2 regions of the Paenibacillus sp. FSL R5-0527 genome follow, and region 1 is predicted to be linked to the other one. Evidence: a T-box and tRNA genes for the amino acid it is inferred to sense, from the RefSeq annotation. Region 1 holds a T-box; the other holds one or more tRNA genes.
What was found. The T-box of region 1 lies ahead of tyrS (tyrosine--tRNA ligase). A T-box ahead of a tRNA ligase gene usually reads a tRNA of that ligase, here a tRNA-Tyr.
Positions count from the first base shown of each region.

Region 2: it has a tRNA-Tyr gene. The T-box ahead of tyrS (tyrosine--tRNA ligase) is inferred to sense a tRNA for this amino acid. The anticodon was not compared.

Region 1 covers NZ_JBBOYI010000001.1:5,371,063-5,386,152, reverse strand. Annotated here, with positions in the region: gene NYE69_RS23865 (penicillin-binding protein 1A) at 1-1,520, opposite strand, end outside; T-box leader at 1,651-1,915, shown strand; gene tyrS (tyrosine--tRNA ligase) at 1,989-3,242, shown strand; gene NYE69_RS23855 (hypothetical protein) at 3,682-4,851, shown strand; gene NYE69_RS23850 (hypothetical protein) at 5,294-6,322, shown strand; gene rpsD (30S ribosomal protein S4) at 6,437-7,036, opposite strand; gene NYE69_RS23840 (sensor domain-containing diguanylate cyclase) at 7,472-9,445, shown strand; gene NYE69_RS23835 (hypothetical protein) at 9,668-10,504, shown strand; gene NYE69_RS23830 (aminopeptidase) at 10,643-11,758, shown strand; gene NYE69_RS23825 (HPr family phosphocarrier protein) at 11,841-12,086, shown strand; gene NYE69_RS23820 (YlaN family protein) at 12,242-12,529, shown strand; gene cax (calcium/proton exchanger) at 12,648-13,721, opposite strand; gene NYE69_RS23810 (Asp23/Gls24 family envelope stress response protein) at 13,889-14,251, shown strand; gene ftsW (putative lipid II flippase FtsW) at 14,398-15,090, opposite strand, start outside.
Region 2 covers NZ_JBBOYI010000001.1:6,815,088-6,830,177, forward strand. Annotated here, with positions in the region: gene NYE69_RS30715 (ATP-binding cassette domain-containing protein) at 1-487, opposite strand, end outside; gene NYE69_RS30720 (ABC transporter permease) at 562-1,398, opposite strand; gene NYE69_RS30725 (ABC transporter permease) at 1,398-2,366, opposite strand; gene NYE69_RS30730 (ABC transporter substrate-binding protein) at 2,382-4,022, opposite strand; tRNA gene NYE69_RS30735 (tRNA-Leu) at 4,485-4,564, opposite strand; tRNA gene NYE69_RS30740 (tRNA-Leu) at 4,586-4,671, opposite strand; tRNA gene NYE69_RS30745 (tRNA-Cys) at 4,684-4,757, opposite strand; tRNA gene NYE69_RS30750 (tRNA-Gly) at 4,769-4,843, opposite strand; tRNA gene NYE69_RS30755 (tRNA-Gln) at 4,851-4,925, opposite strand; tRNA gene NYE69_RS30760 (tRNA-His) at 4,941-5,016, opposite strand; tRNA gene NYE69_RS30765 (tRNA-Trp) at 5,039-5,112, opposite strand; tRNA gene NYE69_RS30770 (tRNA-Tyr) at 5,125-5,210, opposite strand; tRNA gene NYE69_RS30775 (tRNA-Thr) at 5,214-5,289, opposite strand; tRNA gene NYE69_RS30780 (tRNA-Phe) at 5,310-5,385, opposite strand; tRNA gene NYE69_RS30785 (tRNA-Asp) at 5,403-5,479, opposite strand; tRNA gene NYE69_RS30790 (tRNA-Met) at 5,552-5,625, opposite strand; tRNA gene NYE69_RS30795 (tRNA-Val) at 5,642-5,717, opposite strand; tRNA gene NYE69_RS30800 (tRNA-Glu) at 5,949-6,023, opposite strand; tRNA gene NYE69_RS30805 (tRNA-Ser) at 6,034-6,125, opposite strand; tRNA gene NYE69_RS30810 (tRNA-Asn) at 6,198-6,270, opposite strand; rRNA gene NYE69_RS30815 (23S ribosomal RNA) at 6,365-9,295, opposite strand; tRNA gene NYE69_RS30820 (tRNA-Ala) at 9,505-9,580, opposite strand; tRNA gene NYE69_RS30825 (tRNA-Ile) at 9,681-9,757, opposite strand; rRNA gene rrf (5S ribosomal RNA) at 9,795-9,911, opposite strand; rRNA gene NYE69_RS30835 (16S ribosomal RNA) at 10,015-11,568, opposite strand; gene NYE69_RS30840 (nucleotidyltransferase-like protein) at 11,925-12,803, opposite strand; gene NYE69_RS30845 (DUF2614 family zinc ribbon-containing protein) at 12,965-13,345, shown strand; gene NYE69_RS30850 (glycosyl hydrolase family 18 protein) at 13,401-15,090, opposite strand, start outside.

The DNA of each region.
Region 1 (15,090 bases):
ATGTTGTTGAACACCTTGAGCGCCGGGATGTTGCGGGATTCGTTAAGCGCCGTTCTCGCCGTAACCAGGCCTTTGTAGCCGCCGCTGGAATTTACGGGGATGTGATACCCCTTTTGGTAATCCCGCAGGATGATCGGCGAATCGTCGATGATGCTGGCCGGCTGAACTAAGCCCGCATCAAGCGCCGGCAAATAAGCGGCGATCGGCTTCATCGTGGAGCCGGGCTGCCGTTTCATTTGCGTCGCATAGTTCATTTGCTCCGTATAGAAATCGCGTCCCTCGATCATGCCCAAAATCGCGCCGGTATCATTGTCGAGCATCATTGCCGCAACCTGCTCCAGCCCTTTCTTCTCACTGTATGGCGAAAAATTATCCGCATTTTCGGACACTTTGTGCATCGAGTTGTATACCTGCTTATCGATCGTGGTATACACTTTGTATCCCCCGGTCAACAGCTCCTGCCGGGCATCCTCGAGAATTTGCGGGCGGCTGGCCGCCTGTTCCTTGGTCAGCTCCGGATTGCGCAGCATCGCAAGCACGATAGCGCCTTGCCGTTCCGTCTCCAGCATCAGATAAGGGTAAGTGTCGTAAGCTTTTTTGGTTTGCTGCGCCAGCGAACCTTTCAGATCAAAAGCCAGCGCCTCCTGATACTGGGCCTGGGTAATTTTGTTCTCTTCCAGCATGCGCTGCAGTACGAGCTGCTGGCGCTTCATCGCTCTTCCGAAGGCTTCCTCGTTAAATTCCCCTTTGCCGTTAAAGGCCGAATAGGAGGAAGGAAGCTGCGGAAGTCCGGCCAAATAAGCGGTCTGCGCGATGTTCAGGTCCTCCAGATTGGAGATGTTGAAGATTCCTTTGGCCGCCGCCTTGATCCCGTAGACCTGGTATCCGTTCGATCCGTTGCCGAAAGGAACTTTGTTCAAATAAGCCGTAATGATTTCTTCCTTGGATAAAAAACGTTCCAGCCGGAGCGCCAGCAGTATTTCCTTGACCTTCCGGTCTTCCGTGCGTTCCAAATTCAGAAAGACGCGCCGCGCGAGCTGCTGGGTCAGCGTACTCCCGCCGGTCTGTACGCTCTCATGGAGCAGCCTCTGCTTTACGGCCCGGAGCGTTCCTTTAAAGTCGACCCCGATATGCTCGTTAAAATGATTGTCCTCAATCGCGATCACCGCATCGATGACCGATTGGGGGATTTGCTGGTAAGTGACCGGACGCCGGTCTTCCTCCGAGCGAAGCTGGCCGATCGCCTGCCCGTCGCGGAAATACGCGAACCCCGTCATCTCGTTATAATTGATTTTTGCTTCAATGTCGGCCCGCGACCGCACGGGATCGTCCTTGACGATCGAGGAGACGTAACCGAACACGGCGCCCCCCGCAAACAGAACTCCCGCAAATCCAAGGAGAACGAGCCAGCCTAGCGTCGCCCAGATCCAGCGGCCTTTCCTGCGCCGCCGAACCGGTTTGTCGCTCTTTGACCTGCGCTTTTTTTGCTGGCCGGAGTTGTTTTCGTTATCATGAACCATCAATGATCCTCCTTTATAAACAGCAACATTATAGCATAAAAATGGTCTATTGGTTGTTTTTTCATCCTATTTGGCTGAGGTTTGACTTCGTAAACGGGATTATGTTATAAAATAATTTAAATGCATATCGTCAAAGGCGTGGAAAGACTTAGTAGAAAGCGGAATCCCGCCGCTCAGAGAATCGGTGGCCGCTGCGAACCGAATGGGCGGATCCCTTTTGAATTACCGTCTGGAGCCGTCCGGGGGAACGCGGCCCTAAGCCGCAAGTAGTCCGGTTCCGGGATGACCGTTATAGGAATGAAGTGAAAACCGTTTCGTTTGCTTGCTGCGGCCTGCGGCGGGTTAACGCGGTTTTAATTAGGGTGGTAACGCGAGCGCTCCTTCTCGTCCCTTGGGACGGAAGGAGCTTTTTTTGCGTTTTACGGGTTTGACGGTTGTTCCAATTTTGAAGCTGGAGGAGTGTTTGTTATGAAATGGGAAGAGTTGACGCCTGAGCAGCAGGCAGAGGTGGAGCGCCAGTTGAAAGTAATTTCCCGGGGGGTCGTCGAGATTGTCCCCGAGGATGAACTGAGGCAAAAGGTGATGAAATCGGTCGTCGCCGGAACGCCGCTTAAGGTCAAGCTGGGGCTTGATCCGTCGGCCCCCGATATTCACGTCGGGCACACGGTTGTAATGCAGAAGCTGCGCCAATTTCAGGAGCTTGGCCATCAGGTCCACCTCATCATCGGGGATTTTACGGGGCGGATCGGCGACCCGACCGGCAAATCGGAAACCCGCAAGCAGTTGACCGAGGAAGATGTGCTGCGGAATGCGGAAACGTACCGGCAGCAGATTTTTAAAATTTTGGATCCGGAAAAAACGCAGGTTCATTTCAACTCCGAATGGCTGGCTCCGATGACGTTTGCCGACGTCGTCAAGCTGGCGGCCAAAGTGACGGTAGCCCGGATGCTGGAGCGGGACGACTTCACCAAACGCTACCAAAGCGGCCAACCGATCAGCATTCACGAATTTTTCTACCCGCTGATGCAGGGGATGGACTCCGTGGCGCTGGAGAGCGACATCGAGCTTGGCGGAACCGACCAGAAGTTCAACCTGCTGATGGGCCGGACGCTGCAGAAGGAATACGGCAAAGATACCCAGATCGCGATTATGACGCCGATTATCGAAGGTCTCGACGGCGTGCAGAAGATGAGCAAAAGCCTTGGCAACTACATCGGCATCGACGAGGAGCCGAACGAAATCTACGGCAAAGCGATGTCAGTGCCGGACGAGCTGATGCTGAAATATTACGAGCTGGTGACGGATTTGCCTGGAGAAGAGCTGGAGACTCTTGCGGAAGGCCTTAAAACGGGCAGCGTCCACCCGCGCGACGCGAAGATGAAGCTAGCGTTCACGCTGGTCCGGATGTATCATGGCGCAGATGCGGCGAATGCCGCGCAGGAGCATTTCGTAACGGTGTTCCAGCAGCGGGCTTTGCCGGAGGATATCGAAGAGAAGGAGATCCCCGCAGGAGAGCTGGAGGACGGGAAAATCCGCCTGATCAAGCTGCTGACGCTGATCGGTTTCGCCGCCTCAAACGGGGAAGCGAGACGCAGCATCCAGCAGGGGGCGGTTAAACTTAACGAAGAGAAGCTGACCGACCCGAACGCGGAGGTCGCTTTGTCCGGCGGGGAAGTCATTCAGGTGGGAAAGCGGAAATTCGCCAAGCTGACGGTGAAGTAAAGAGAATTCAACTCATTCGTTTGGAAGATATACACATTATAGAAACGCCGGAGCGAATTGCTCCGGCTTTTTTTTCTATGACCTAAGAGGGCGGCGATATTTAAAATCATGAGCCGAATTTCCTGAGTTTTAATGCTTACTTAATGAGAATTTCGGCTTTCACGGAAACCTGCCTTCCTTTAAAATCGCCTATTTTTATGGTTTGCCTGCAGGAATTAGGTTCTTTTAACAGTATGGGCGAGTTTCGTTCCTTTAGTATTGAACCTTAATCCGTGGAGTTTATATATTCTGGCGTGATGTCTTAAGAACGGCCACGATTACTTTTTTGGAAAAAAATTTGGGTTTTTAAAACTTTTTCGCAGGCCCATCCGTTTACGCCATGTGTCGACCGATCGGAATATAAGACACTAAAAAATAGGCGGAAGGATGGAAAGATAAAATGAAACACAATTTTTACAAGGTTTTGAGTACGGCCGCACTGGCCGCAATCATTGCCGGCGCGGGGACGGTTGGTGTTGTGCGGGCTGTTCAGGCTGCTCCGGCAGCGAAGTCCGCTGTGCCGCAAGAGGCCGCACAAGCCGCACAAGCCGCAAAGGCCGCACAAACTTCACAAATTTCACAAGCCGAAAAGACCGAACATGCCGGGCAAACGGCCGGTCTGAACAACGTGGATCAAAAGCTGATCGACGCCGCGCAAGCGAAGCTCAAAGAGTTTGTTAAGGAACCGGTTGCTTTCCTCAAGGCGGAAACCGCAAAGCTTGGCGATGAGGAGGCCGTTTGTTTCGTTATCAGCGAGACAAAGATGGGCTCGGAGACTTCCCCTAACGAAAACGTAACGGTAAAACGCGACGGTACGGTGGTAAATCTTTATCTTAGCACCTCGTACAAAGAACTTAACGATAACGTCAAGGCAAAGCTGGACCTCGCCTGGAAGCAGGCCTACAACAAAGATTCAAGCGGCATTGAGCGGGTGTTCGTTCATTATACAAATTCCGATTTCTATTACACGGGGCTGGATTATACCAACATAACAGCCGCCAACGGTAAAAAAGAATCCGTAGATCTGATAAACGGAAAACTGGATTATAGCGGCGGAAAACTGAAGGAGCAAGAAGTGCCGGCCGCAATCAATAAGGCGGCGGCCGAGGCCCTTTCCCGCGCCGGAGCGACCTCGAAGGGAAGCCCTGACGTAACCTTCGGCAACAAACCGAACGGAAAGAAAGTGTACTATTTTACGTACGGAGAGACGAATAAGGGGGAAGTGAAAGTTAACGTTGAAGAAACGACCAACCGGCTGCTCGGCCTGAGCTTGGAGGACTCGTCCCTGCTCAAGGACCTCTCCCAAGTAAGCAAGGAAAACGCGGAGGAGGAAACGAACGCCATCCGTGAAAAAGTAAACGGATACGGGTTGGACGAATTAAAGAACGCGGCTGTAGAGCAGGCTAAAGCGATGCTGAATCTGGATTTGTCGGACTACACCCCGAAGCGGGATGAAACATCCAAGTCTTCTTACCATAATTCGGTAATCTTTACCAAAGAAGGCGCTCCCGGCGTAACGGGTTACTTTAACGCCAAAGGGTTCTTCCACGGCTTTAGTATTGAGCAGTAAACGGAGTTTACTTGACCGCGAATAGGCTGAGTTTTTATGCGCAATCCGGCTCGAGCCGATTTTTGACTTGGGCCGGCTTAACCTAGAAATGGTACTTGACAACCGGCTACTTGAACGAGTACCCGCCAGCTTTGAGAATAGCGGCACTTTATGTCCTTATTATCCGGAGCCTGGCAGGTTCATCTCCATTAGCGGCATTTTATGTACTTATTTTCCTATGAACAGTCTGGTATGGGGGATTTTCCTTGCGACAGGGGAAAATAGGGACATAAATCGCCGGAATAACGCGCGTTTTTGTCCTTATGTTTTTCGTCTCAGTCCAAGTGCCAGCGTGTCGGAAGGCTGAACGTACAGGACGAAGCTGTTCCGGATATCCGTTTACGCAATGTGCCGTTCAAATCGGGAACGGACGCTAAAAAAGTTAAGAGAAAGGGAAGATAAAATGAAATCCAGTTTTTACAAGGTTGTAAGCACGGCCGCCCTGGCGGCGATCATTGCCGGCACGGGAGCCATCGGCGCGACCGGGACGGTACAGGCGGCATCGGCGGCGGAAGCCGGACAAACGGAGCAAACGGTCAATATAAAAAATGTGGACAAGAAGCTGGTCGACGCCGCGCTGGCCAAGCTCAAAGAGTATGCCAAGGGGTCGGTTTCCTTCAGCAAGGCGGAGACGACCGAATATAACGGCGAGGCGGTCAGTCTTTCCTGGCAAAAAAACGGCAAATTGGCCGGTTCGGTGTATGTGAAGCCTGACGGTAAAGTGGTTAGAGTCTATCTTGATCTAAAATACGCACAACTTAACGATACGCTGAAATCTAAGCTGAGCAGCGCCTGGAAGCAGTTATACCAAAAAACGCCCTCCGGATTTACGAGTGTGGACGTTAATTATTTGGAAGACGGTTCTACCGATATCATGGCTTTTTGCAATAATGAGCGGATTACCCTTGTGGACGGAAAAGTGGAAAGCGGCGGCGGATCATTGAAATCGATGCCGGCGGCAATCCAAAAAGCGGCGGCCCAGGCGCTTTCCCGCGTCGGAGCGAAGGCAAAGGGCAGTCCGAGAATATACTACAGTCTCAAGCCGAACAAGAAGAAGGTGTATGAATTAGAGTACTCCACCAATAAAGGCAATATTGAGCTGGAGATTGAAGAGACGACCAACCGGCTGCTCGGCATCGACCTGGGATATTTGTCCTTGATTAAGGAGCTTGGCAATGTAAGCAAAGAAAACCCAGGCGAAGAAACAAAGGCTATCCAAGATAAAGTGAAATCTTACACTCTGGACGATTTAAAGAAGTCGGCCGTAAAGCAAGCCAAGGAAATCATGAACTTGGATTTGGCGGGGTATGGTGCGGAGTTAAAGGATGTCAACACGTATCCGTATGTCGTCTTTAGCAAAAAGGGTTCGCCCGCGGTAAAAGGGTATTTTAACAGCAAAGGCGAGTTCCATTCTTTTGTCATAGAACATTAATAGAAACGGAGTATGGGGATTCTGCCCGCGTTAGCCCGCAAGCAGGCCGTCCTTACATACGGCCAAAGGGCCCGAGTCGACATCGACTTGGGCCCTTTGCGTGTAAGCAAAATCTTAACGGTTGTAGAACTCGACGATTTGCTTCTCGTCGATGTCTTGCGACAGCTCCGAACGTTCAGGCAAACGGATCAGTTTGCCTTCCATGGCGGTGTCGTTGTACTCCAGGTAAGCCGGAAGATGCGTGCGGTTTTCCAAAGCTTCCTTGATGGAAGAAAGGCCGCGGCTTCTTTCACGCAGGCTGATGACGTCGCCAACGCTTACGCGGAAAGACGCGATGTCCACTTTCTTGCCGTTGACGGTTACGTGGCCGTGGGATACCAACTGGCGCGCTCCCGCGCGGGAGTTGGCGAAGCCCAGACGGTAAACGAGGTTGTCCAAACGGCTTTCAAGCAGGAACATGAAGTTTTCGCCGGCGATACCAGGAAGTTTCTGCGCTTTCTCGAACAGGGTGCGGAATTGCTTCTCGCCCAAACCGTACATATGGCGCAATTTTTGTTTCTCGAGCAGCTGTGCGCCGTAGTTGCTTACTTTTCTGCGTTGGTTGGGACCATGTTGTCCCGGAGGGAATGGGCGTTTCAAATCTTTGCCTGTACCGCTCAAGGAAATGCCCAGGCGGCGGCTGAGTTTAAATTTAGGACCAGTGTAACGTGCCATTGTATAGGTAGACTCCTTTGTGTTTGAAATTTCGCGTAGGGTTCTACTTATGCGGGTTTTGTTTGTTGAGCGTAGGATAGATGATAATTACGCTCACTGACAAGAAAGTTCAGCCGCTGTCCTGTCAGCAACAAAAACCGAGAGGGTGCTCGCATGCGTTACGCCCTAATCAAGACTCTATCCAGTCTTTATCAACAATATATATTATATGAAACGGATGCCTAAAGTCAAGATGGGGAAATTGTTTTAAAAGGAGTTTTTTTGTCGATAGGGCTTTTGTCCTAAAAATTTGATGCAAAACGATGGGGAAGATAGTAAAATACAGGTAGCTGTCAGTATAACTGCAACAAGGCGTTGGCCATGCGGTATAAATGAGAGTTCGAAAAGCCAGGATTTGAACGGCTTTTTGAACAACCTCTATAAAGGAGTTTTCCTATGGCAGACCAATCCCGAGGACATCCTACGTTGAACATGAACATTTCTTCAATGCTGCCGCGCCCGGAACAGGAAGAAGGCTGTGCAGATTGGCTGCAGCAGCTGGATATTACCTCCTACGATTACCCCTATATTGAACCGGTTATTTTACAAGCTTACAAGGACTTATGCCAAAATGCTACCGAGATCGCCGAACTGGGCGGAGCTCGCTTTTTTGTCGCGCGCCACGACGGAGGCCTGGTGATCTCAGGGACGGGGGAGGACGAGCCTGGCGAGGAAGGGATGGATGCCTCTTATATTGCCGGGACCGTATCCCGCAGCATTGAGCTTGCCGGTCCAACGGTCCTTCCGCACGGGAAATTCGTTTATGCGGCCGCCCCTGTCTTTACGCGGAAGGAAGGGGGGATGTTCGCCGTGTTCGGCTGCCGGCTGCCGAATGCCCCCGAATATGCGGGAGCGGCGGCCATGCTGTTTATCCGTGCGGTTGCCCAGCATTTCCGGACATGTTTTTACAAAGCTTTTGAAGCTTTGTTCATCGCGGACATGCTGCTCGTTCAGCAGAGGGCCAAACGCGAGGAGCACCGCCGGTCGAAGCTGTTTCAGGCCGTGCAGAAGCTTTACGACAAAATCGATGTCGATTCCGTCCTGTCGGAAGTGTTTGAACGAGTTTCCGGCATGTATCCGGAGGCCAGGCTTGAACTTTTGATGTCCCAGGACGATTTAAGCCGCGATCCGCGGGTAAAGCTGCTGCAGCTGCAGGGACCCGGGGAGCGGTTTTGCGTCAAGGCGTTTATGGAAGGCCGGATGCTCACCCGGGAACTGCATGGCCCCGCGGGAGAACCGCTGCTTGAAATCGCCGCCCCGCTCGGCGGAAAGCAGGGGATCTACGGCGTGTTTCGCCTCTTGATTCGGCGCGGTTTAGTCGATGAGTTCGATCTGCAGCTCATCGGCATGCTGGCGGATACGGCAGGGGTCGCCTTTGAAAATGCCAAGCTGTACCAGCAGTCCAATTTGCTGATCAACGAGCTGCGGCTGATCAATGAGCTCACCAAACGGCTGAATCAAAGCTTGCGGCTGAAAGAGGTTTTTCAATTTGCCGGCGATGAGCTGCTCTCCATTTTCCAGGCGGAGTATTGCTGTATTTCCCAGCTTCATAAAGAAACCGGGACATTTGAAGTGATGTCCACGAATGTGCCCGGCCTTTCGAAACAGACGTTTCCGGATACTTACGGTTTTTGCGGTTTGGTGTGCTCCACGCAGGAACCGATCATTTTGTCGGATTATCAAGCGTACGGCAAAGTATCCTCCCGCATGATGGAAGAGACGAAGGCGTGCTCGCTGATTGCCGCTCCTCTGATCGTCCGGGGGGAAGTAAACGGGGCGATTATGCTGGCTCACCGGGAAGAGCGGTATTTTTCCTACGACAATTACAAACTGCTGCAGGTTCTTTCCTCGCATATCGGTTTGGCCATCGCCAACGCCCTGCTGCATGCCGAGGTGCGGAGAATGGCCAACAGGGACATGCTGACCGGACTTTACGCGCGCCACTATGTGGATGAAGCCATCCAGCAATTTCAGAAAAAAGACAGCAACGGTTCGTTGATCATCGTCGACATCGATCAGTTTAAACAGGTCAACGACACCTACGGGCATCAGACCGGGGATAAAATCCTTCAGCAGGTATGCACGATTGTCAAAAGCTCGATCCGCAAAACGGATATCGCCGCCCGTTGGGGAGGCGAGGAACTGGCCATATATCTGCCGGGGGCCGACGCCGAAAATGCCTATCGGATCGCGGAGACGATTCGCCTCCGCGCCGCAATGGATACCGATCCCGCCGTAACGGTGTCGTGCGGCATTGCCGAATGGACGAAGGGAGACGGTAAGGTCAGCGTAGAGTCGCTTTTTTATGAGGCGGACATGGCGCTCTACAAAGCCAAAAACAACGGGAGAAACCAGACGCAAATCGGGTAAGGAAGCTATATAAGGTGAACTAACGAAAGTACGGATTAGGGCGGCCGTGTGAAATATACCAGATGAAGAGGTGTTCCGGGAAAGGCGGCAAGTCCGCAAACGGAACACCTTTTTCCTTTGCGCATAGATTTCCCGCGCCGGAGGCAGGATATTGCTGAATGCAAATTTTGAATCCGCCGTTAGGCAGCGGCGAATTTCAAAAATGAGAGGCGCGGGAAGCATATGCTGAAAATAGTTACCGGTTATCGGAAACTGATTTGGATATTTTTGCTTGCAGCCGTTTTGCCCGCTTGCGGCGAGCCGAAAACCGGCGACCAATGGTTTGGCTTTACCTGGTCGGGGCTGGCGGGCTGCGACGCCCTGACCTTTCGCGGGCTTGCTTCGCTGCAGCGGGGAGAACACAGCACGCCGGAAGAGAGCATCAGCTATACGGGGCGGCTTAACAACCATCGCGAACTGAGCATGAGCGCGGATTCATTGGCCCGGAGCGGCAAGGATCGCTTTCGCGCGGCCGGATTGACCGCCGCCTCAGGGTACGAAGCGAAGCTCCGCCTGGAAAACGGCACCTGGCTGCTGCAGGCGAACGAAAGCAGCGCTCTCCTGCATGGAATGAGCCGCTTGAACCCGCTCGATCAACTGGAGGACATCCACCATGCCGTCAAGAAAAAAATTACGCTGGAAAGCGGAGCGGCGCGCGGGACCAAGGTGCTGAGGATCGAAATGGACCCCGGTGAAGCCGGAATCCGGTTAAAAGATGAGCTATTGGCGGAGATGAGCCTGCTTGGGGCGGATCTGGACAGCAAGCTTGCGGCCGTTTCCCCGAGCCGGAGAAGTCATGTACGGGCCCGGCTTACGTCAATCTTGTCGGCGGGGCGCGAGCAATTGCTCGGGATGCTTGAGGATATGGAGGCGAACGTGGTTTACCATCTGACGATCAACCGCAAAACCGGGCTGCCATCCCGTTTGACCTCGGAGACCAAGCTGAAATATTTGACGCCGCAGGGACTGCCCCAGCAGGAAGTGCTGCGCACGGACAACAGGTTTGATAATTATAAGTAGACTTAGAGGCGGGCTGACTTCCTGTGACGGCCGTGCTACAATAGTAGAAGAATTAACCATTGGTTAACACGCGGGTTCCTTGAGCATGCGTTCTTGGCGAAGGGAAGTCCCGCTCCATTTTTGAGGAGGGAAAGCCATATGCGAGATCCTAGAATACAAAAACTGGCGGAAAACCTGGTTGGTTACTCCGTAGATGTCCAGCCCGGAGAAAATGTGCTGGTTGAAATGATCGGCGAAGAGCGCGATTTGTTAAAAGCGGTTATTGAGGAAGTGGGAAAAAGGGGCGGAAACGCGTTCGTGGAAATAACCGACCGCACCGTTCAGCGGACGCAGTTGAAATACGCCACCGCGGAAAGCATGAAGACGTGGGCGGAATACGACTTGAAGCGGATGGAAATGATGGACTGTTATATCGGAATTCGGGCGGGCTCCAACGTCAACGATTTGTCCGACGTGCCTGAAGACAAAATGAAGCTGTACAATTCGCTGTATTCCCATCCCGTACATAGCGAACAGCGGGTCAAGAAGACGAAGTGGGTCGTGCTCCGCTATCCGAACGCCAGCATGGCTCAACTGGCCAACACGAGCACAGAGGCGTTTGAAGATTTTTATTTCAACGTCTGCAATCTCGATTACGCCAAGATGGACCGGGCTCAGGACGCGCTGGCCGATCTGATGAAGCGCACGGATAAGGTGCGCATTGCCGGCCCGGGAACGGACCTGACCTTTTCGATCAAAAACATCGGCGCCGAGAAATGCTCCGGCCAGAAAAACATTCCGGACGGCGAAGTATACACCGCCCCTGTGCGCGATTCCGTGAACGGAACGATCAGCTACAACGCGGCGACGCTGTACAACGGCGTTACGTTCGAAAACATCAAGTTCCGTTTTGAAAACGGCAAAATCGTCGAAGCGACCGGCAACGATACGAAACGCTTAAACGAAATTCTCGATTCCGACGAAGGGGCAAGATACATCGGGGAATTTGCGATCGGCTTCAATCCGTACATCCTGCATCCGATGAAGGATATATTGTTTGACGAGAAAATCGCCGGCAGCCTGCACTTTACGCCGGGCCAGGCTTACGATGAAACGGATAACGGCAACCGCTCCTCGATCCATTGGGATCTGGTGCTGATTCAGCGTCCGGACTACGGCGGCGGGGAAATTTACTTCGATGACGTGCTGATCCGCAAAGACGGTATTTTCGTGCTTCCGGAGCTTGCGGCGTTAAATCCGGAAAACTTGAAATAACGAGGAAAATCCTTGCTTGGAAAGCGGATTCAATGTATGATTGAAGTATGTTATTTTCAATGTTAATCACGGAGGGATCCCTATGGCCACGAACAATGAAGCGGTAGTTGAAATTGCCCAAGCGGCGGGCAAGTTTACTTCTTCCATCGTGCTCCAAGCTGACAACAAGTACATCGACGTAAAAAGTATCCTCGGCCTTTTCACTACACTGGTGAATACAATGAGCTATGAGCTCCACGTTCACGGACCGGACGCCGATGAAGCGAAAAAAGCGATGAGCGAAGTTTTCGCCAAGCACGGCTTGAATGTAAAATTGGTAGAAGATTAATCGAAATGGGAAAGACACTCCTGCCGTTTGGCGGGGGTGTCTTTTTACAATGATAGAGTTTGTTTCCCGCAGGTTCTTGTATTGGCCCTCGATTTCGTCTAATATTAGGAATAGAGTAGCTGTGAAAGGAACATTGGACATAGGGGGGAAGAAGCATGACTTCATCTGAGTTACAGGAGCAACTGAACCTGAAAGCACTTAATCTTCTGCAGGAAGATGCAGATAAAATAGAGAAGCTGATTGAAGTACAGATGGAGAACTTGGCCACACGTTACTGCCCTCTCTATGAGGAAGTGCTGGACACCCAGATGTATGGATTCTCAAGGCAGGTGGATTACGCGATTCGCGTTGGACTGATTGAGGAAATGGTCGGCAAGCAAATTATAAGCAGATTGGAACGGAATCTTGCCTCGCTTTATGAAGCCATGAACAAGAAAAAGTGACCTGCAGGCCAGGCATGCATATAGCTCATCAGACAAAATACAAGCGTATGATCCGGAAATTTTCGGCCATACGCTTGTTTTTTCTGCGGCAAATAAGTTATGCAGGGGGCCAAGTGTTCTACACGAGGTAAAAGGAAACGCCGAGAATCGCGTATACGGCGAGCAGGAGCAAGCCTTCATACCAGTTGGTTTGACCGTCCTGCGTAATCGATTTGGCGATAAATACGGATACGCCGATCGCCGCCAGTTCAATGACCGTAAACACGATATCCATGGGCCGGCCGAACAGATGGCTGACGAAGACCAGCACCGGCGCGACGAACAGGGCAATCTGCAAGCTGCTGCCGACGGCAATCTCCACGGCCGCTCCGATTTTGTTTTTCAAAGCGAGCATGATGGCGGCGCTGTGTTCGGCGGCATTGCCCACGATCGCCACCACGAAGGCCCCGACGAAAAGTTCGCTCAGCCCGAACTTGGCCGAGAAGGTATCCAGCGTGTGCACCAGCCATTCGCTGACGAAAGCGACCATAACGGTGGCTAGAATCAAATACAGGATGGATCTTCCCCTCGACCAGGCCGGATCATGCTCGTGCTCGCCCGGCAGCTCATCGCCATCTTCGGTAATATCCGCCAAATAGCTTTTGTGAGTGATCATGGAGAAAACAAGCCAAAGCAAGTAGGCGGCGATGAGGATGCCGGCGACGACCAGGCTTAACGTGGTACGGTCCTCCTCATGCAGTACATGGGTTTGCAGAAATACCGCCGGAACGAACAGCGCGATGATCGCCACGATCATTAGTGAACCGCTCATATTGGCCAAGGCCAGATTGTATTTTTGCACCTTATGCTTCAGACCGCCCGCAAGCAGGCTCGCCCCCAACACGAGCAGCAGGTTGCCGATGATCGAGCCGGTAATGCTGGCCTTCACCATATCGAACAAGCCTTCTTTGACGAGCAAAATAGCGATAATGAGTTCGGCCGCGTTGCCGAAGGTGGCGTTTAGAAAACCGCCGAGGCGCTGTCCGGCGTAATGGGCCACGCTTTCCGTCGCTTTTCCCAGGAAGCCGGCCACGAAAATAACGGCGATCGCGGAAATGATGAACTCCAGCGTCGCCGGCCAATGCGCAAAATGCCCGATGGCGCTTAGTACAAAGAAAAGGATGAGCAAAAATGGGGTCGCAAACTTTCTCATAATCCACCTCAATTTGTAATAAATTGTCGGGTTCCGAATTAACAATTCTAACTAAATATAACCAATAACGCGAAAATTATAAATCAAAAATAATTAGCGAGTCTACATTTGCTTTAAAGCGACTTACCATTTACAATGAAATTAATGAGGTTGAAGGAGGTATGACCATGACCGAACAACTGCAGTTGGAAAATGGGCTGATTCGGATTGCGGATGACGTCGTTGCGAAAATTGCCGGAATGGCGGCCCTGGAGACACCGGGAATTGCAGCGATGTCCGGCGGGCTGTCTGAAGGCTGGGCGAAACGGTTAAGCGGCAAAAATGTGCAAAAAGGCGTCACGGTGGAAGTCGGTCAATTGGAGGCGGCGATTGACCTAAGGATTATCGTCCTGTACGAGACGCCGATTCACGAGGTATGCCGGATGCTTCAGCAAAATGTTCGTGAAGCGGTAGAGAGTATGACGGGGCTTAAAATTGTGGAAGTCAATGTGAAAGTCGAAGGCGTAGCGTTTAAAGATGACGAGATGTAATCGATTTTTTCGACCTTCTGCAGTAATATAAGGGTTCGGACTTGGGTCTCGAATTAACCGCAACATAAGCTGGCATAGAAAAAGGGGTTGCCCCAAAGCAGTTTCGCTGCTTGGGCAACCCCTTTTTGATGCGAGAAATTCGCTATTTAAATTTGCCGCCGGCTCCGAAAGTCGTATACGGCCGATTCCCTGACGACAACCGATTTGGTCCGCTCCTGTTTTGCCGGCAGCGTCGATTCGCGCGAGATGCTCAGCAAGATGCCCATGGACATCATCATGGCCAGCAGGGAAGAGCCCCCGTAGCTGATGAACGGCAGCGTTACCCCGGTCATGGGGATGGTGTTCGTAACCCCGCCGATATTGATGAAAGCCTGAATGGCGATAAGCCCCATGATGCCGACGCCGGTCAACGTACCGAACGTACTTTGGCAGCGCAGCGAAATAAGCAGGCCTCGCCAGATGAAATAAACGTAAAACAGCAGGAAAAGCAGCGTGCCGATAAAACCGAACTCTTCGCCAATCACGGAAAAAATAAAATCGTTGTACGCGTTGGGCAAATAGTGCAGCTTTTGAATGCCTTGTCCGAAGCCGGTTCCCGTAGGTCCCCCGTGCCCGATGGCCGTAAGCGATTGGAGCAGATTATAGCCGTTTCCCAGGGGGTCCTTCATCGGATCCAGATAGGCCTGAATCCGGCCCACCTTGTAGTTAACTTGATCTGTCGCGGATTCGCTGGGGTGAATTTTGTCCCACAGCGCTCCGGCGGCCAGCACGATGCTGGCTCCAAGCACGAGTAGTCCGATCGAACCGAGGATGTGCTTCAGGTTTGCGCCCCCGGCGAA
Region 2 (15,090 bases), 1.4 Mb from region 1:
CAAACAGCACCCTGCGCAGCATGCCTCCCGACAATTCAAACGGAAAAAGACGCCCATCCCTTTCTTGCAGTCCGTATTGCACAAACAATTCTTCTTGCTTTTTCTTTGCAATTTTCCGGTCAAGTCCGATCTGAACCTGCCGCCCTACGCGCATCAGCGGATCGAGATAATTGACGGATTGCGGAATGAACGAAATTTCACTCCCTCTCAGGCGCTTCTTTCTTTCTTCCGTCAGTTCTTCCCCTCTATACAACATTTTCCCGCTGCAGATCGCATTCCCGGGCAGTATCCCCAACACGGCGTGAGCCAGCAAGCTTTTGCCGGAGCCGCTAGCTCCGACAACCGCCACGATTTCCCCCTCGCCAATTTCCACATGCATATTCGCTATGGGACGAATGATTCGCTTGTGTGTCCCCTTCAAATATTGTGAAAATCCAATCGACAAATCCTCCACCTTCAACAAAACGTTCTTCTCAGCGTCTCCCATGCTAGCCTCCTAAAAGTTTTGTGAGCGTTGCTTCCTGATCAACTTCGTACAAAACTCGCTTCGGAAGCATCGGCTCATTCGTGAGAACTGACCGGCTCCGTCAAAATACGGAACTGTTCGCCGATACTGTCAAAGCTTTTGATCACCGTGACCAGCAGCAAGCCGGGAAACACGACCAACCACCATTTTCCGGTCGAAATATGGTTCATCGCTTCCGACAGAATAATGCCTACAGCCGGCGTTTGCGGAGACAGGCCAAATCCCAAAAAGGTCAGTGCCGCTTCATGCAAGATTACATGAGGAAACATGAGCAGAAAGCCGATCATCATTTGCGGAAAAATCGCCGGCAGCAGATGCTTTCTGGCTATATACCAAGGGGATTTCCCGTAGCTTTTGGAGATTTGAATATATTCGGCATTTTTGATTTGGAGCACCTCCGATCGGACGACTCTGGCCAGCGCTGTCCAATGCGTCAGTGAAATCCCCAATACGATGCCATAGAGGCCCCCGCCGGCAATAAAACAAATGAGCACCATAAAGACAAGATGGGGCATGCCGATAAACAAATCGATGACCCAGGAAATGACGGCATCCACGGCTTTGCCGAACGTTGCCGCACAAATCCCCATGACTACGGCAATCACCACACTGAGCAAGGAAGTAAACGCGCCGATCGTCAGCGACAGACGCAAGCCTTTGATCGTCCGTGTGAACATGTCTCTTCCCAGCCAATCGGTTCCAAACAGGTGACTGATACTTGGAGCCCGGTTTTTGCCCCCTGCGCCCAAACGAAGATTGTCGTCGCTCAGCAAAAAGCTGAGCAGCAGCAGCACAAACAGAAAACCAATCGAGGCAACGAGCATCCGGATCATTTTTTTGCGAGCATTAAATCCTTCTTGTACGGACTGCATTACCGCGCCTCCTTCGTTCGGGGATCGATTACATTGTTCAGTACATCGGCGATCAGGTTTCCGGCAAAAACGAACAAGGAACTGATCAGAATGATGCCCACCATCAGCGGAAGATCGCCCTTCAACCCCGCCGTCGTTAAGGTGCTGCCGAGTCCGGGATAAGCGAATACCTGCTCGGCAAGCATGGAACCTCCAAACAGCTCGCCAAAATACGCAAACTGAAGCGAAATCGCCGGAAGAATGGAGTTGCGGAAGCCGTGGTTTTTGAAGATTTGCCACCCGCTCTCTCCCCTGGCCCTGGCAAACACGACGTATTCCGAATTCAGGATGTCGATCATTTTCTCACGCGTGTGCATGGCGACATTGGCTACCCCCAAAATGCTTAAGGTTACCGCCGGTAAAACAAAGTGATGCAGCCGGTCGATGAACCGCACCTCGCTCTCCATAACTCCCGCCGGTACAGCCAGACCAACGGGAAACCAATGCAGCCAAACCGCAAAAACGATCATCAGGATGAGACCCATCCAGAAAATCGGCGTCGACACCAGCGTGTAGCTGTACCATTTGATCGCTCTGTCAATCATCTTCCCGCGATTCATGGCGGCCATGCTGCCCAGTGCATATCCGATCACTCCGGACAGTACCCACGCCGTTCCCATCAACGCCAGCGAGGTTAAAAAGCGGCTTTGAATAATATCGATGACCGGGCTGCGATACAGCAAAGAAGTGCCGAAATTGCCTTGCAATAACGCCCCCGCCCAGGAAAAATACTTCTCTACCGGACTTTGGTCGACGCCCCAATAAGCTTTGAACTTCTCGATTTGCTCCGGCGATGCCGAGCTGTCTCCGCCGATATAAGCATTCACGGGATCGATCGGCGAAAGTTGGACGAGGGAGAAGGTCAACATGGATAATCCAATCAGCAGGGTTACTACGCGAATGCAACGAATCGATATACTTCTGATCAAGCGAATCCCCCTTCTTTACATATGATCATCGGCAGCGGACTGGTTCCCCCATGTCCATTCGGTAATATTGCCGAACAACGCCCATTCATGACCATGCGAGTGAACCGGCTGTTTGCCGAGATCCAGCTTTTCATCGGCCAGATACAAGTGGTCTACGCGAACCAGCCAAACGATCGGGGCGTCTCCGATTCCGCTGAAACCTGTCTGTCCGTCCCATTGCGCCAGCTTCCAGTATTTATTGGCCTCCTCCTGCGTGGTTGCCGTAAGCGCATGATCCAGATATTCATCAACTTTGGCATTGCGATAGTTGGACATATTGTTGTAACCCGTGTCGATAACCTTGGAGGAATTCATCGTATACAACTGGTGAGGATGATGCCTTCCGCCTCCCCATGCTGCCGCGGCGGTTTTGCCTTTGACGTAAATTTCATCCCAGGTCGCGCCGATCAGATTGATCTTGATGCCAAATTCCTTGGCCTGGTCGGCAACGGCCAGCGAAAGGTCGGTGCGAAGCTGATCGCTGGAGCTGTAGTACATGTCGAACTCCGCCTTCAGGTCGTCTTTTTCCACAATGCCATCCTGATCGGCATCCGCCCAGCCTCCGCGGGCCAAAATTTGCTTCGCCGCTTCAATATCTCCGTCTTCTACAACCGTCTCTTCGTTAAACCAAGGCATATTATCGCACAGGCAGTATGCTTTTTGACCGTACCCGCCCAGCGCCACATCCAGCAGTTTCTGGCGGTCCAGCCCGATGTTCAGCGCCTGGCGGATAGCCAGATCGGAGGTCACATCATTCCCGACTTCCACTTCTTTGTCATTCGTTTTTCCCTTGCCGCCGCTTGGTACGGTGGGCAGCATGATTCCCCGGGAATCGATGCTTTCGAATGTGCGAAGCGTCATCCCTGGAACTTGTTGTTCCGCAAAGGTTGGCGGGACATAGACCATGTCCGCTTGCCCGGCTTTCGCCGCGGCCAGGGCGGCGTCCTCTTCCAGCAGCAGAAACGTCAATTTTTTGAATTGCGGCTCCTTCCCGTACCAATACGGGTTATACTCCATAATGATCTGCTGGCCGTCATTATATTGGACGACCTTATAGGGTCCCGAACCGATCGGATTGTTGGAATATTGATCGTTATAGTGAGCCTTGGGAACAATCCCGATTTCGGTGAGTTGGCTAACAAAGGTGGAACGGGGCTCGTTCAGATGAATGAGGATGGTATTCCCGTCCGCTATTTCGATCGACTTGACGAAAGACAAATCAAACTTTATACCGTCTTCCTTGAGCATTTCATATGTAAACTTGACATCCTCGGCCGTTACAGGTTCGCCACTGGAAAATTTCACGTCTTCACGGAGAGGAAAGGTCCACGTTAATCCATCCGCGCTGACGGAATAGGATTTGGCCAGATCTCCGATGAAGTTCAGATCGGAATCAATGGTTAGCAGCGAACTGTGAGTCAGGCGAATCTGGGCGTGCGTTCCCCAGCCCTTCTTCGGGTCGAACATCCCGATATCCACTTTTCCTACCGCTAAAACCAATTCCTCCTTGACCGTAAAATCTTTGGGGTCCGCGGACGCGTTTTCATGCCCGGTTGTTCCGGAATTGCAAGCGGTAACGAGCAATAACATAACCAATAAGTACGTTAGGGCTGGCAATGCCTTTCTCCCCAATAACTTTCTTACCAATATTCGCATATCTACCTCCATCGATAAATTTTTTAGGCCGGCATGGTCAAAGACACAAAAATTCCGGCCGCCCTTCTTTAATAGTAATAATTACGATTAATGACTTAATTGTAATTATAACGATTATTGGTGTCAATCATTATTTCTTGTCATACCGTTCCACAAACCTCGGTAAAACATAGCTCCCACGCAGATTTTTCGCCCGTAACCACAAAATGAATAGCACCCCAACCTTATTTGGTTTGAGGTGCTATTCACGGCTTTTTATCTCAAAATTCATTATAATAAGCAAAAGCACGTACACAGATTCAGGTAATAAAATCATAAATCACTCTGAGTCTTCCCCAACTTCGCCTTCCCTTCTTTTTCATCATACAAAAAAAGCTCTTAAGATAGGAGCATCCTCCTCTTAAGAGCTGATCATTTTGAATATGCCGGTGAGAGGACTCGAACCTCCACGGTTTCCCTCACGATTTTGAGTCGCGCGCGTCTGCCAATTCCGCCACACCGGCAAATATAAAATATATACAAAGTGCGGAAGACCAGACTTGAACTGGTACGGTAGTCACCTACCGCAGGATTTTAAGTCCTGTGCGTCTGCCGATTCCGCCACTCCCGCAAGTAAAAATAATGGAGGCGCCACCCAGATTCGAACTGGGGATAAAGCTTTTGCAGAGCTGTGCCTTACCACTTGGCTATGGCGCCAAAGATAAAAATGGAGCGGACGACGGGAATCGAACCCGCGACCCTCGCCTTGGCAAGGCGATGCTCTACCGCTGAGCCACGTCCGCTTATAAATGGCTGGGGATATAGGATTCGAACCTATGCATGACGGAGTCAAAGTCCGTTGCCTTACCGCTTGGCTAATCCCCAATAAAGTTGAAAATATGGGGCGATCGATGGGGATCGAACCCACGAATGCCGGAGCCACAATCCGGTGCGTTAACCACTTCGCCACGACCGCCATATTATTCAAGTTTCAAAACTGGCAGGGGCAGCAGGAATTGAACCCACACTAACGGTTTTGGAGACCGCTGTTCTACCTTTAAACTATGCCCCTATTAGATAAAACTGGTGGAGGCTGATGGATTCGAACCACCGAACTCGTCAGAGAACAGATTTACAGTCTGCTGCGTTTGGCCACTTCGCTAAGCCTCCACGTGGTGCCGGCGAGAGGACTTGAACCCCCAACCTACTGATTACAAGTCAGTTGCTCTACCAATTGAGCTACACCGGCTTTTAATTTTCGTTTTTTAATGGTGGCTCGGGACGGAATCGAACCGCCGACACGAGGATTTTCAGTCCTCTGCTCTACCGACTGAGCTACCGAGCCTTGCAATTAGATATAAATGGCGGAGCCGACGGGATTCGAACCCGCGGTCTCCTGCGTGACAGGCAGGCATGTTAGGCCTCTACACCACGGCTCCACACTGATAATTGCGAACTCCACAAACCGATCCGAGCAAGCCTAAGCTTTTCATCACTAATTTTGGAGTTAATTGCGGGGGCAGGATTTGAACCTGCGGCCTTCGGGTTATGAGCCCGACGAGCTACCGGGCTGCTCCACCCCGCGTCGTTAAAATACAATATGGTGGAGGCTGAGGGGATCGAACCCCCGACCCTCTGCTTGTAAGGCAGATGCTCTCCCAGCTGAGCTAAGCCTCCATGGAAAAGACAAATCTTATTGTACCAGATAACATAGCAACAAATCAAGTACTTCTGTAAATAAAGCTCTTCTCGGGGGATTCTTAACCCCAATTGAAACATATTAAGAAAGCAATGACCCGTAGGGGATACTCTCGCTTCGCTTGAGACTGCGAAGTATTCCTATCGAAGCCTATGCTCCGACGAACCCCTAATAGGGTTTCTCACCCCTGCTTGAAGCTATTAAGAAAGTGGTGACCCGTAGGGGATTCGAACCCCTGTTACCTCCGTGAAAGGGAGGTGTCTTAACCCCTTGACCAACGGGCCATATGATTAATGGCGGAGAGAGAGGGATTCGAACCCTCGAGACGCTTGTGACGCCTACACGATTTCCAATCGTGCTCCTTCGGCCAACTCGGACACCTCTCCACGTGTTTTGGGGTCCCCAGAAAGTAATCGGTATAAGCTTAGAAGCAAACCCACACTTTCTGGGGACTATGACTCCCCGAACAGGACTCGAACCTGTGACAACTCGATTAACAGTCGAGTGCTCTACCGACTGAGCTATCAGGGAACATTAATTAAATTTTCAAGGTGTTAATCCTTGAAAACTGGATACGAAACAAATTTGCTGTTTTAGTTCCCCTACTCCATTTCGGGGTATTTGTTTGGATAAGCCCTCGACCGATTAGTACCTGTCAGCTCCATGCATTGCTGCACTTCCACCTCAGGCCTATCAACCTCGTCGTCTTCAAGGGGTCTTACTAATTGGGAAATCTCATCTTGAGGGGGGCTTCACGCTTAGATGCTTTCAGCGCTTATCCCGTCCGCACTTAGCTACCCAGCTGTGCTCCTGGCGGAACAACTGGTACACCAGCGGTGCGTCCATCCCGGTCCTCTCGTACTAAGGACAGCTCCTCTCAAATTTCCTGCGCCCACGACAGATAGGGACCGAACTGTCTCACGACGTTCTGAACCCAGCTCGCGTACCGCTTTAATGGGCGAACAGCCCAACCCTTGGGACCTACTTCAGCCCCAGGATGCGATGAGCCGACATCGAGGTGCCAAACCTCCCCGTCGATGTGGACTCTTGGGGGAGATAAGCCTGTTATCCCCAGGGTAGCTTTTATCCGTTGAGCGATGGCCCTTCCATGCGGTACCACCGGATCACTAAGCCCGACTTTCGTCCCTGCTCGACTTGTCAGTCTCGCAGTCAAGCTCCCTTTTGCCTTTGCACTCTACGAATGATTTCCAACCATTCTGAGGGAACCTTGGGGCGCCTCCGTTACTCTTTAGGAGGCGACCGCCCCAGTCAAACTGCCCGCCTGACACGGTCCCCGTACCGGCTTACGGTACTGGGTTAGAACTCCGATACGATCAGGGTGGTATCCCAACGTCGCCTCCATGGAAGCTTGCGCTCCCACTTCCTAGGCTCCCACCTATCCTGTACAAATCGTATCAAAGTCCAATATCAAGCTGCAGTAAAGCTCCATGGGGTCTTTCCGTCTTGTCGCGGGTAACCTGCATCTTCACAGGTATTAAAATTTCACCGGATCTCTCGTTGAGACAGCGCCCAAGTCGTTACGCCATTCGTGCGGGTCAGAATTTACCTGACAAGGAATTTCGCTACCTTAGGACCGTTATAGTTACGGCCGCCGTTTACTGGGGCTTCGGTTCACAGCTTCGGGTTTAACCCCTAACCGCTCCCCTTAACCTTCCAGCACCGGGCAGGCGTCAGCCCGTATACTTCGCCTTGCGGCTTCGCACAGACCTGTGTTTTTGCTAAACAGTCGCTTGGGCCTTTTCACTGCGGCCCCCTCGAGCTATTCACTCTACCGGGGCACCCCTTCTCCCGAAGTTACGGGGTCATTTTGCCGAGTTCCTTAACGAGAGTTCTTCCGCGCGCCTTAGAATTCTCTTCTCGCCTACCTGTGTCGGTTTGCGGTACGGGCACCTTCTCCTGGCTAGAGGCTTTTCTCGGCAGTGTGAGATCATGACCTTCGGTACTGTAAATTTTCCCTCCCCATCACAGCCCAGCCTTACGGTGTGCGGATTTGCCTACACACCAGCCTCACTGCTTGGACGGGGCATTCCATCGCCCCGCGTCACTACCCTCCTGCGTCACCCCATCGCTCGTAGCGGATTATGGTGGTACAGGAATTTCAACCTGTTGTCCTTCGACTACGCCTTTCGGCCTCGCCTTAGGTCCCGACTTACCCTGAGCGGACGAACCTTCCTCAGGAACCCTTAGGCTTTCGGCGGATCAGATTCTCACTGATCTTTTCGTTACTCATACCGGCATTCTCACTTGTATGAAGTCCAGCGCTCCTTACGGTACACCTTCAACCTACATACAACGCTCCCCTACCCCTGATCTTACGATCAAGCCATAGCTTCGGTGGTGTGTTTAGCCCCGTTACATTTTCGGCGCAGAGTCACTCGACCAGTGAGCTATTACGCACTCTTTAAATGGTGGCTGCTTCTAAGCCAACATCCTGGTTGTCTGTGCAACTCCACATCCTTTCCCACTTAACACACACTTGGGGACCTTAGCTGATGGTCTGGGCTGTTTCCCTTTTGACAATGGATCTTAGCACTCACTGTCTGACTCCCGGTGAATCAGTCTATGGCATTCGGAGTTTGACTGAGCTTGGTAACCCTTGCGGGCCCCGCACCCAATCAGTGCTCTACCTCCACGACTGTCACACCGAGGCTAGCCCTAAAGCTATTTCGGGGAGAACCAGCTATCTCCGAGTTCGATTGGAATTTCTCCGCTACCCCCACCTCATCCCCGCACTTTTCAACGTACGTGGGTTCGGGCCTCCAGTGCGTGTTACCGCACCTTCACCCTGGACAGGGGTAGATCACACGGTTTCGGGTCTACGCCTACAAACTAAATTCGCCCTATTCAGACTCGCTTTCGCTGCGGCTCCGGCTTCTCGCCTTAACCTTGCTTGCAAACGTAACTCGCCGGTTCATTCTACAAAAGGCACGCCATCACCCATATAGAGGGCTCTGACTTCTTGTAAGCACACGGTTTCAGGTTCTGTTTCACTCCCCTTCCGGGGTGCTTTTCACCTTTCCCTCACGGTACTGCTTCACTATCGGTCGCTAGGGAGTATTTAGCCTTACCAGATGGTCCTGGCAGATTCATACGGGGTTTCACGTGCCCCGCACTACTCGGGATCCGTCTCGGAGGGCGGAGACTTTCGATTACAGGGCTTTTACCTTCTCTGGCCGGCCTTTCCAGACCTGTTCGTCTAACCTCCGCCTTTGTAACTCCATGTGAGACGTCCCACAACCCCGAAGAGCAAGCTCTTCGGTTTAGGCTAATCCGCGTTCGCTCGCCGCTACTGACGGAATCACTATTGTTTTCTCTTCCTCAGGGTACTTAGATGTTTCAGTTCCCCTGGTATGCCTCTTCACCACCTATGGATTCAGTGATGAGTGACTAGGTATTACCCCAGCCGGGTTTCCCCATTCGGACATCCCCGGATCGATGCTTGCTTACAGCTCCCCGAGGCAGTTTCGTTGTTCGCCACGTCCTTCTTCGGCTCCTAGCGCCTAGGCATCCTCCGTGTGCTCTTAGTAGCTTAACCATGATTTTTCCCGAAGGAAAAACATCAAACCACTAATATCTTCACTTGTTTTGACACAAGTTCAGCTAAAAGGATTGTTCTAAAACGCAAATTTCGTTTCGTTATCCAGTTTTCAAGGATCAAGTTTCTTCGCCATTTTACCGGCGGAAGAATATCTTATCATCTCCTGCCTCACCGTTCAACCGGTAAGTGTTGGAAACAATAAAGTATGGTGGAGCCAAGGAGGATCGAACTCCTGACCTCCTGCTTGCAAGGCAGGCGCTCTCCCAGCTGAGCTATGGCCCCATAGATTTATCCCAAAAATTAACGTCATGCTGTGAAGGCGATTCCGAATGAATTATCGGCGACTTCTACCAAAAAACACGCAGCACATGTTATGGGATTATGGTGGGCCCTAGTGGACTCGAACCACCGACCTCACCCTTATCAGGGGTGCGCTCTAACCAACTGAGCTAAGGGCCCATAACAATATTTATTTATGCACCCAAAAATGGGCTGCGCTTGGCGACGTCCTACTCTCCCAGGACCCTTCGGTCCAAGTACCATCGGCGCTGGAGGGCTTAACGGTCGTGTTCGGGATGGGTACGCGTGGAACCCCTCCGCCATCATCACCAAACGCATGAGAGTTTGAACTCTCAAAACTGACCAACGAGTGAGTAAGTTTGCTAACCTGAGTTAGCTATTTGAATGCTTCCATCGCAGGAAGCGATTCTCCATAGAAAGGAGGTGATCCAGCCGCACCTTCCGATACGGCTACCTTGTTACGACTTCACCCCAATCATCTACCCCACCTTCGGCGGCTGGCCCCTTGCGGTTACCTCACCGACTTCGGGTGTTGTAAACTCTCGTGGTGTGACGGGCGGTGTGTACAAGACCCGGGAACGTATTCACCGCGGCATGCTGATCCGCGATTACTAGCAATTCCGACTTCATGCAGGCGAGTTGCAGCCTGCAATCCGAACTGAGACCGGCTTTTCTAGGATTCGCTCCAGATCGCTCCTTCGCTTCCCGTTGTACCGGCCATTGTAGTACGTGTGTAGCCCAGGTCATAAGGGGCATGATGATTTGACGTCATCCCCACCTTCCTCCGGTTTGTCACCGGCAGTCACTCTAGAGTGCCCACCATTACATGCTGGCAACTAAAGTCAAGGGTTGCGCTCGTTGCGGGACTTAACCCAACATCTCACGACACGAGCTGACGACAACCATGCACCACCTGTCTCCTCTGTCCCGAAGGAAAGCCATATCTCTACAGCGGTCAGAGGGATGTCAAGACCTGGTAAGGTTCTTCGCGTTGCTTCGAATTAAACCACATACTCCACTGCTTGTGCGGGTCCCCGTCAATTCCTTTGAGTTTCAGCCTTGCGGCCGTACTCCCCAGGCGGAGTGCTTAATGTGTTTACTTCGGCACCAAGGGTATCGAAACCCCTAACACCTAGCACTCATCGTTTACGGCGTGGACTACCAGGGTATCTAATCCTGTTTGCTCCCCACGCTTTCGCGCCTCAGCGTCAGTTACAGCCCAGAGAGTCGCCTTCGCCACTGGTGTTCCTCCACATCTCTACGCATTTCACCGCTACACGTGGAATTCCACTCTCCTCTTCTGCACTCAAGCCGTCCAGTTTCCAGTGCGACCCGGGGTTGAGCCCCAGGATTAAACACCAGACTTAAACAGCCGCCTGCGCGCGCTTTACGCCCAATAATTCCGGACAACGCTTGCCCCCTACGTATTACCGCGGCTGCTGGCACGTAGTTAGCCGGGGCTTTCTTCTCAGGTACCGTCACTCCTGTAGCAGTTACTCTACAGGACGTTCTTCCCTGGCAACAGAGCTTTACGATCCGAAAACCTTCATCACTCACGCGGCGTTGCTCCGTCAGACTTTCGTCCATTGCGGAAGATTCCCTACTGCTGCCTCCCGTAGGAGTCTGGGCCGTGTCTCAGTCCCAGTGTGGCCGTTCACCCTCTCAGGTCGGCTACGCATCGTCGCCTTGGTGAGCCGTTACCCCACCAACTAGCTAATGCGCCGCAGGCCCATCCGTAAGTGACAGATTGCTCCGCCTTTCCCAAGCCTCCCATGCGAGAGACTTGATTATCCGGTATTAGCTACCGTTTCCGGTAGTTATCCCGGTCTTACGGGCAGGTTGCCTACGTGTTACTCACCCGTCCGCCGCTAACCATCAGGAGTGCAAGCACTCCATCAGGTCCGCTCGACTTGCATGTATTAGGCACGCCGCCAGCGTTCGTCCTGAGCCAGGATCAAACTCTCCAATAAAGGTTGTTTGACTTGCTCATTTAGAAAAACTGACGAGAATTTTAATTCTCATTTAATACTCACTCGTTGTTCAGTTTTCAAAGATCAAACCATTCATGATGATATTCAATTCGGCATAATGCCGAGCTCAATCTCATCTTATTTGTCGCTAATTCATTTCAGCAGCGACCTTTTTAATATATCACATCAGCCTTTATTAAGTCAAGAAGTTTTTTGAAAAAATCTTCGGCATAATGCCGATTGACGCTTCAAAACTTCGTTGCCTTTTTAAGGGCGAGATATAATGTATCACAGATTCAACCCAGGAGTCAACCCCCTAAGTTGCAGGAATTATATAGGAACTTCAAACGGCCTTTTCAAACCCAATACCGCAATTCGCGTTGTTCGCCTTTGCTTTCTTTTTGGGTCTTGGCGGACTCCTTTATCAGCCCCCTATACACCAATCTTCGAAGCACGAGGGGAAGTTCGTCCTTCACATGAGCAAGTTCGGGAAGCTGCATCAGTTCCTGAATGCTCCAGGCTTCCTTGCGGCTGCCTAATATGCGCAAGAGCGGCGAACAGCAGCTTTCCATTTTGCTTGTCAAAGAGAACTCGCAAGCCAGCAGAACGAGTTGGATGCGCTGCTCCAGCGTCTCCGAATTATCCGTCAGCTCGTCGAACAATTTGTAAACGACCGAGTTTAAGGACCGCACCTGTTCCCACACCCGGCTCTCCGGCAGTATCCCCTGCTCGATCAGCTCGATCCGGGCATAATGCTTGAGCGCCTGCAGCACGCTGTAATACGCATCCAGCAAGTCCTGGGCCGCAGTGAGCTTCTTGGCTTCGCTGTACATCTTAAGGAATTTCGCGAACTCTTTCAATTTGCGCTTTTCCCTGATGCCGTCTTCAAACTGATTGATATATGAACGGAAAGCCGCCAATTCCCCGGCAATGTCCCAAATAATCTCCCCATGCAAAAAGGATTTGACCAGTTCCCGGTTATCCCCGGCAATGACCCAGTCTTCAATGTCGCTGCAATCGAGATGCAAAAGCTGATAATGAGCGTCGCCGCTTAGGCAATGCTCGACCCGAATCCCTCGCTCCTCCAATCCATGATGCACCACCAGGATCAGAAACTCGAAATCGTGCAGCAGCGTGTCGTGAGAACTTCCGTTGTCCTGGCGGTATCCGATCGCTCCGATCGCCTGACGGCCGGCCTTCTCTTCGTCCATTATCGAAAAAATGGTTGGTTCCACGAATAGCCTCCCACCTTGGCGTATTCCTGCCAATTCGTTATAATATAGTTCTACGCCTAGTTAAAGTTTCCTTCTTGCATTTTTTGGCTGGCGAAGGTTTTGGACGGGAGCGCGCCGGACACAGATACCGGAGCAATTTATAAGGAATCGAGGTTTGCCCGATGTTTTTTAAATCAAGTAAAATCAATGAATTCCGGCTTTGGGGTTTGCTGCTGACCATGCTTGGCATGGGTTTGATGGTGCTTGGGACCGCGGGGATCGTATTTTGGGGACAATCCGGCAAAATCGTCGCCGGCATCGGCCTGGTCATCGGGTTAATTTCGATGCTGGGCAGCCTGGCGGTCTATTTTTGGGCCGGCATGCTGTCGACCTCGGCCGTTCAACTGGAATGTCCGGAATGCCATAAATTGACCAAAATGCTCGGGAAAACCGACCGCTGCATGTTCTGCAAAACGATGCTTACCCTTGACCCGGCCAAGGCCAATATCACGGCGGACCAACTTGAGCAGCAAGGAACCGCCACTACGGCCAAAAACGGATAGAATTATGCAAAAAAGCGGATCGCTTGGGAGAGCGATCCGCTTTTTTTGCTATAAACTATTCTATGATTCCACTAAGCACATCCCAGGCCTCATCCGAAGCAAAACTTCGGTTCCAGGCGGCGATGCCCGCCAGATCAAGCGATTTGGCCAGCTCCACGCGCCGGGCCAGAGACGTTGCATCCTCCAGCCATATTCGGTGCAGACCTTCCTTATCGCTGTACTCCACATAATTCTGCCCGGTTTCTTCGGCCAGGCGGGGATTCAGCTTCTTTTCGGCGATAATTTCCTGAGCCCGCTTCATGCCGATCGCTTTCGAGCTGACTTCCGTTTTGCCGTCTTTTTCGGTTTCCGTCCAGATCCGCGTATAGAGCGGAACGCCGAGGATCAGCTTCTCCGGAGGAACACCATCCTCCTGCAAAATCCGGGTCGCGGAGGATTCGGCCCACGGGAGCGAAGCAACCGAGCCGGAAACCGGGCTGGCCGCCCAATGCTCGTCATAAGCCATTAATATCATATAGTCCACGGCTTCCCCAAGCTTCGCGCGGTCCAGAAAAGCAGACCACATCTCGCTGTTCGATTTCGGGGTGACGTCGATCGAGACGATCAGTCCCTGCTCCTCGGCGAGCGGGCGCAGCTCGCGAACGAATTGGATCAAATTTTCCTTGTCCTCGGTATATACGTTTTCGTAGTCGATATTAATTCCGTCCAGATCGTAAATTTGGGCGTAATGAAGCATTTGCAAAATGGTCGTCAGCCGCCGGTCGAAATTCGCCAGCGCTTCCGTCGTCCGGTCCGGATCAAAGCTGTTGCTGAACAGCCCCCACACCTGCATCCCTTGGGCATGAGCCCATTTCACATACGCGATGTCGGCCTTGCTTTGCACATTCCCTTCATTGTCCGCCAGCGAAAACCAGGTCGGGCTCACCACATTCACGCCCGGCAGCTTGCCGATGGAGGCGGGATTGGGCGCGACTTGATATACGGCCTCCCAGGTCATGCTGATCTTCTTGGACATGCGCTTTTGCTTGTCCGCAGAGAGCTCCAGCTTCAGTTCCGGAACCGTTCTTTTCTCCCCGACGAGCACGTTCTTATGACGTACATATCCCGTATAGCCGTTGTTCATCTGGACATAATACCAATCATCGGCCGACTGCAGGATGCGCAGCTCGGTATCCGGCTTCATATCCGCCAGGACCGGCTGGTGAATGTTCGGCCCCGTGCGCAGCGGCACCGTGGCATCCTTGTCCCGCGATGACGTCTGCACGCTGGCCTGCTGCACGCTCTCCCCCGCTTTGGCCAGCAAGACGGCTCCCGATTCCGGGTCTTCCTGCACTTCGGCTCCGTAAATCTCCGCAAGCAGATGAGCCGGCAGGTACAGAACCCCGTCCTTCTCCTCCGGAGCAAACAGCAGCTCCGTCGGCTTGTTGTTGATTTTGGCGATCTTTTCATTCGCCTTAAGGAAAACCAGCTTCCGCGGCGTGGTCAGAATAACGGATTTCGTCCCCTCTTCATACCTAACATTCGGATCAATGGCCGATTGAATGACAGGGAGCGGCAGCTTCAAACCGTCCCCCTCACCCATGGCCGAACCGTCCAACAGCTCCCCGCCGAGGAATATCGGTTTCTCCACCTTCCCGTACCATTCCGGGTTGACATGGCTGCGGTTAGGCAGTAATGCCGTAGCCGCCCAATAGATGCCTGCAATCACAATTACGAGTCCAAACCACCATTTCAGCTTGCCGCCG